Regions from separate parts of the Rhizobium sp. BK491 genome, predicted to be linked through region 2. Evidence: riboswitches for the same ligand, from Rfam matches in the RefSeq annotation. Region 2 holds a riboswitch; the other holds the start of a gene.

Region 1 (3,403 bases), on a different contig from region 2:
CACGCTGACGGAGGCTGCCGAAAGCCTTGGTGCAAAATGGACAACCATCATGTTCAAATGCATCTTTCCGAATGTCATGAGCGGTGTGCTTTCCGGAGCATTCATCACCCTTGCGATCGTCATGGGCGAATTCACCATGGCATCGCTGCTCAACCGTCCGGCATTCGGGCCCTACATGCAGCTCATGGGCGCCAATAGAGCTTACGAGCCCTCTGCCCTGGCCATCATCGCGCTTGCCGTTACCTGGCTCAGCATGGGCCTCTTGCAGCTCGTTTCCCGTTTCTCAAAATCCGCTCCGATTAAGGCGTAAGGCTTCTCACCATGGCTTTTCTCGAACTCACCCACATCAAGAAGTCCTTCGGCGACATTCACGTCGTCCATGATTTCAATATGCAAATCGAGAAAGGAGAATTCGTCTCCTTCCTCGGACCGTCGGGCTGCGGCAAGACGACCGTGCTGCGCATGATCGCAGGTTTCGAAACGCCGACCGCCGGCACCCTCTCGATCAATGGCAAGGACCAGCGGGCGCTGAAACCGAACCAGCGCAATATTGGCATGGTCTTCCAGGCCTACGCATTGTTTCCGAACATGACGGTGCATGACAACGTCGCCTTCGGCCTCAAGGTCGCCGGCATGGCGAAGCCCGATATCGACAAGCGCGTCAAGGAGATGCTGGCTCTCATCAAGCTCGATCATCTCGCCGGCCGCTATCCATACCAAATGTCCGGCGGCCAGCAGCAGCGTGTGGCGCTCGCCCGCGCCATCGCCGTCAAGCCGCAGGTGCTCCTGCTCGACGAGCCGCTCTCTGCTCTCGACGCCAAGATCCGTATCTCGCTGCGCGAGGAAATCCGCGCCATCCAGCAGCAGCTCGGCATCACCACCGTCTTCGTGACGCACGATCAGGAAGAGGCGCTGTCCATCTCCGACCGTATCGTGGTCATGAATGCAGGCCGCGCCGATCAGATCGGCACGCCGTTCGAAATCTACAACAAGCCGGCAACCCGTTTCGTCGCCTCCTTCGTCGGCACGCTGAATCTGATCGAAGGCAAGGTCGTCGATCCCGACAGTAACCGCATCATGATCGGCGATCAGGGCGTGACCCTGAAGCAGTCGGTGACCGCCTACAAGCCGGGCGATACCGTATCGCTCGCCCTGCGTCCGGAAGCCGGTTCGCTGGCGGAATCGGCCAAGGGCGATACAGCCCTCACGGGCGAAGTCTCCTCGGCACATTTCCTGGGTTCGGTCATCCGCACCCGCATGAATGTCGCCGGCAACACGATTTCCTTCGACATGTTCAACAGCCCTGGCATGATGCCTCCGAGTGTTGGTGAGAAGGTGACGTTACGTTTTGCCTCCTCCGACCTCCTCGTCATTCAGGACTGAGAAAGAGCCCTCCATCGCCGGGTCATTTTGGAAAATTATTCGCAGACGCCGGGCCAAAACCCCGGCGTTTTTCTTTGATTTCCATAAGGCAAAGCATCTATAGTCCACGCGTTCTCAGGGCGGGGTGCAATTCCCCACCGGCGGTATGGGGAGTTTCCTCGAGCCCGCGAGCGCCTTCCGGATTTCGGAAGGGTCAGCAGATCCGGTGAGATGCCGGAGCCGACGGTATAGTCCGGATGGAAGAGAGCAAGCAGGATCGTACCTCCTCCGCGCGAGGGGTGCTGCGATGTTGCGTGTTCGCCCAAGGGATATTTGACAACAACCCTTGAAAGGCACAATTCATGACCATTTCGATTTCTACCCAGCCGAGCCGCATTGCGATCATTCGGGCCCGCTGGCACGCCGATATCGTCGATCGCTCGGTCGATTCCTTCGTTGCTGAATGGCAGACGGTCGAAGGCGCACCGCCGATCGATATCTTCGACGTACCCGGGGCGCTGGAAATTCCGCTGCACGCTCAGACGCTTGCCCGCAACGGCCGTTATTCCGCGATCATCGCCACCGCTTTCGTTGTCGACGGCGGCATCTATCGCCATGAATTCGTCGCCAATACGGTTCTCGATGCCATGATGCGCGTCCAGCTCGATACCGGTGTGCCAATCCTGTCGGCGGTCCTGACGCCGCATCACTTCCAGGAATCGGAAGCGCATATCCAGTTCTTCAAGGAACATTTCATCATCAAGGGCCGTGAAGTCGCCAGCGCCTGCCGCCACATCCTTTCGGAGCGCGCCAAACTGCTCCCCGCAGTCACGGTCTGATCCAACATAGATGGAGGCGCGGCGAAGGCCCGCCTCCATGTCCACCAGGGAGGAAGTCAGTGACCGTCCTACGCATCATCCCGAACCTGCCGGCAGCTGATCCAGACACGGCTCGTCTTTTCTATCATGACCTGCTCGGCCTCGACATCGTCATGGATCACGGCTGGATCCTGACCTTCGCCTCCGAAGCGGCAACTGTGCCGCAGATCAGCGTCGCCAGCGAAGGCGGTTCGGGAACGCTCGTCCCCGACCTTTCCATCGAAGTCGACGATGTCGACACGCTCTATCAGCGTGCCACCTCCATGGGCTTCGGCATATTGTACGACCTCACGGACGAGCCGTGGGGTGTCCGCCGCTTCTATGTCCGCGACCCTTTTGGCAAAGTCGTCAACATCCTTTCCCACCGCTAATTCAAGCTCGCGGAGAGCCTCAAGGGTTCCCCGGCACTCTCACCGCAGATCGAGATTGAATGTGGTGCGCTCGGCCGGCCAGACCGATTCCGAATAGCTGATCGGCACTCCGTCGGTATCCGCATCCACCTTGCGCGTCACCAGCAGCGGCGCGGATTTCGGCTGGCGCAGGATCCGCGCTTCGTCGGCCGTCGGCATACGCGCCTCGATCTCCGTCGACAAGCGCTCGTAGTCGATGACGCCATAGCTGGCGAGCGCCGCCGAGATTGTCGGATGCCGCAATCTAGCATGATCGAAATCGGGAAAACGTTCGGCCGGATAGTAGGAATCCCCCAATTCCACCGGAATGCCGTCGGCCGTCATAACGCCGCGACGATGGATGACCGGCGCGCCGATTGCGATCTTCAGATAGGCCGCGACGCGTTCGGTCGCGGGCACGATCTCGTGAATGAGCAGCTCGCCGCCCGGTTCGAAACCTTGCTCGATCAGATTTTTGTGGAAGCGGGTGCGCTTCGACAGCGTATAGTCGAGCACGCCCCTATGAACGAAGGTTCCGCGCCCCTGTTCGGCGCGGACCAATCCACGCTGCTCCAAGTGCCCCAGCGCCTGGCGCACGGTGAAACGGCTGACGCCGAAACGCTGCATCAGCTCCGGCTCGGCCGGCAGTTTCGTCCCCGGGGCAAAAATCCCAGCGGCAATATCAGCCGCCAGGATCTCACCGATCTGATGCCAGAGCGCGCTGCCGCCCTTTCGGTCGATCGTCTCCATATCAGATACGCTTCTCCAACCGGA
Region 2 (3,403 bases):
GCCCATCGCGCTGGTCTGACGACCATCGTCTGCATCGGCGAGACGCGCCACGAGCGCGACGAAGGGCGGGCAATCGAAGTGGTAAACGAGCAATTGGCGGGGTCCGTCCCGGGTGAAACCGACAGCCGCAACCTCGTCATCGCCTACGAACCCGTCTGGGCGATCGGGACCGGTCTGGTGCCGACGCATGAACAGATCGAAGAGGTCCATGCCACCATTCGCAAGGGGCTCGAGCAGCGTTTCGGACACGATGGCCGTGCCGTGAGGATCCTCTATGGCGGCTCCGTCAAAGGCGTCAATGCTGCGGCGATTTTCGGATTGCGCAATGTGGATGGCGCTCTGGTCGGCGGCGCCTCATTGAATGCGTCGGACTTCGCCGAGATTGTTCTGGCAGCCACGTGAATTTGAGCGGGCACTCCGGTTGAGGAGCGCGTACAGCCGCATCCTAGAAGGAAAAGAGAATGCAACGCTTCGAAAACAAGACGGTGGTCATAACCGGCGCAAGCCGTGGCATCGGTGCCGCGATTGCCAAACGCTTTGCCCGCGAGGGCGCGAACCTCGTTGTCTTTGCCAACGAAGACAGCGTTCATGCAGTTGCCGAGCAGATCAAGGCAGACGGCGGCAAGGCGATCTCCTTCCTCGGCGACGTTACCGACAAGTCAAGCGTCATCGCGCTCTATGACGCGGCGGAACAGGCCTTTGGCACAGTAGACGTTTCCATCCAGAACGCCGGTGTCATCACCATCGCCAAGATCGAGGACATGACCGAAGGGGAGTGGGACAAGGTAATGGCCGTCAACACGAAGGGCGTATTTCTCTGCGCCCAGGAAGCGATCGCCCGGATGCGCAAGCATGGCCGCGGTGGCCGCATCATCAATACAGCGTCCGGGCAGGCTCGCGACGGCTTCATCTATACGCCGCACTATGCCGCTTCAAAAATGGGCGTCGTCGGCATCACCCAGAGCCTCGCCAAGGAAGTTGCCACGCAGAAAATCACTGTCAACGCTTTCTGCCCAGGCATTATCGAAACCGACATGTGGGCCTATAACGACCAGGCTTGGGGCAAGCTGCTCGGCAACTATGGCCCTGGCGAACTGATGAAAGAATGGGTCGAAGGCATTCCGATGAAGCGCGCAGGCTCCGGCGAAGACGTGGCCGGCCTCGTGACCTTCCTTGCGAGCGACGATGCTGCCTATATTACCGGCCAGACCATTAACGTCGACGGCGGACTGATCATGTCGTAATTCACTATTCCAGAACGGTGTGTTCGATCGCATCGCAAGGTTCGGAAGTTGGAAGGTGGCGTGGCCCTCTTGCAAAGATGAGGTCCGGTCCCTTATGTTAGATTTGTTCTCAGGGCGGGGTGCAATTCCCCACCGGCGGTATCGGGGAAACCCGGAGCCCGCGAGCGCTTCCGCGAATGGAAGGTCAGCAGATCCGGTGAGAGGCCGGGGCCGACGGTATAGTCCGGATGGAAGAGAGCATGCAGCGGGCGTCGCGGGTTGCGACGTTCTTACGCCTGTTCGCCCAAGGGATATTTGTGGCCGTCATTGGTCATGCGGCCGCTAAAGCGGTTAACCCTTGAAAGGCATTGAAATGGCAATTTCCCGAATTGAAGATGCGATCGCCGCGATCGGCCGTGGTGAAATCGTGGTTGTAGTCGATGACCGCGACAGAGAAAATGAAGGGGATCTGTTCGTCGCATCGGAATTGATCACGCCGGAGGCCATCGCGTTCATGATGAATCATGCGCGCGGTCTGATCTGCGTGCCGATGGAAGGCGAGCGGCTGGACGAACTCGACATTCCCTTGATGGTGCCTAACAACACGGAGATGCTGAAGACCGCCTTCACCGTTTCGGTCGACTATATCCCGGAGACGACAACGGGCATCTCGGCGGCTGACCGCGCTGCGACCGTCCGCGCCTTGGTGACGGAGGGTGCGCGTCCTGAGGACTTCGCCCGACCCGGCCATATCTTCCCGTTGCGCGCTCATCCCGAAGGTGTACTCGGAAGGCCGGGGCACACTGAGGCTGCTGTCGATCTTGCCCGGCTTGCTGGCCTTTCCGCGTCCGGAGTCATCTGCGAGGTCGCTAAAGACGATGGTACCATGGCGCGCCTTCCCGACCTTGAAGTGTTCGCCGAGCGGCATGGCCTCCATCTTATCACCATTGAGGATCTGATCGCTTACCGTGATCGCGATGCAGAGACGAAGATCAGGGCAGCGTAAAGTCTCAAACAGTCGCCGGCGGTGGCAACGCAGCGCTACTGCAATCCGGTGCGCTCTGCCTCTTATGCGCTTAAGCGCGGTGCCAATAAAGCGATCGTGAACTGGTTGATTATCTCGACCTGGCGCAGCCGGCCCGAGCGGCGCAACGCGTCGCCGATTTTGGTATAAAAGTCCGGGTAGTGACGGAGGCGTGCGTCTCGGCTGTCGAAGAAGGCAGACTTTAAATCGTTGGCAGCTGGGTATGGCGCGCGTAATGGCGGGGAGTAACTGCGCGCCGGCCAGCTCACGCAGTTACTCAGGCCTTACCGGCTCGATCCGGCCGAAGTATGCGCTGTCTTCCCGGAAAGACCGAGACCGTCTGCAAAGATGCGGAAGGGCTTCGGTCGCAAAACGCTTATCACTGGCGGCGATTCCGGGATGGTCCGCGCGGCAAGAACGCTCTGCTTTGTTTGTGCCGAGGTTGGTCAGGCGCACCGCTATCGCAAACCCTTCCATGGCAACGAGAATGCCGGCTGGCGTTCAGTGGACAAATTCAACAACTACGCCCGCCTTAACCATCCCTGCGAGCACTTCTACATCCCAGTTTGTCAGGCGGACGCATCTATAAGAGCCGACCTTGCCGATGAGTTCTGGATCCGACCTTCCATGAATCCCATAGGTGGGTTCTGTCGGCACCGTAACATTAACCGCGAAGCGATGAAGATGTGGGATCTGTCGGCATGACCAGATCTGCACGTGATCCTCTCTATCGTCGCCACCGATTTCCAGCGGAAGTGATCGCCCATGCCGTATGGCTCTATTTCCGGTTTCCGCTCAGCGTGCGCAGGGTCGAGGATATGCTGGCAGCTCGAGGTATCATCGTCTCTCACCAGACTGTGAGATTATGGGCGGAGAAATTCGGCAGGTAGTTCGCCAATGATATCCGGAGGCGATCAGCCGGTCGGCTCGGTGACAAATGGTACCTCGACGAGGTCGTCATCACCATTGGGGGAAGAAACGCTGGTTGTGGCGCGCCGTCGATCACCATGACTTCGTCCTCGATGTTCTGGTCCAAAGCCGCCGCGATGCCAGGGCTGCCAAGCGGTTGATGCGCAAGCTTCTGAAAGGGCAAGGATCTGTCGTTTGCCACTTAACCGGGTTCTTCCTCAATTTCTGTGGTTAACAGAGTGTTAGC

What was found. Region 2 has a riboswitch for FMN ahead of ribB (3,4-dihydroxy-2-butanone-4-phosphate synthase). Riboswitches for the same ligand answer to the same signal wherever they lie in the genome.
Region 1: it holds a riboswitch for FMN, as region 2 does, so the genes downstream of both, FHX05_RS03935 (6,7-dimethyl-8-ribityllumazine synthase) here and ribB (3,4-dihydroxy-2-butanone-4-phosphate synthase) in region 2, are expected to answer to the same signal.

Annotation. Positions count from the first base shown of each region.
Region 1 is NZ_JACIAR010000001.1:795,633-799,035, forward strand. It holds gene FHX05_RS03925 (ABC transporter permease) at 1-310, shown strand, start outside; gene FHX05_RS03930 (ATP-binding cassette domain-containing protein) at 322-1,383, shown strand; FMN riboswitch at 1,490-1,635, shown strand; gene FHX05_RS03935 (6,7-dimethyl-8-ribityllumazine synthase) at 1,725-2,201, shown strand; gene FHX05_RS03940 (VOC family protein) at 2,261-2,611, shown strand; gene phnF (phosphonate metabolism transcriptional regulator PhnF) at 2,651-3,379, opposite strand; gene FHX05_RS03950 (methyltransferase domain-containing protein) at 3,381-3,403, opposite strand, start outside.
Region 2 is NZ_JACIAR010000011.1:59,563-62,965, reverse strand. It holds gene tpiA (triose-phosphate isomerase) at 1-402, shown strand, start outside; gene FHX05_RS27360 (glucose 1-dehydrogenase) at 462-1,244, shown strand; FMN riboswitch at 1,346-1,487, shown strand; gene ribB (3,4-dihydroxy-2-butanone-4-phosphate synthase) at 1,597-2,229, shown strand; partial or broken gene FHX05_RS30890 (L,D-transpeptidase family protein) at 2,749-2,916, opposite strand; partial or broken gene FHX05_RS27340 (IS6 family transposase) at 2,949-3,343, shown strand.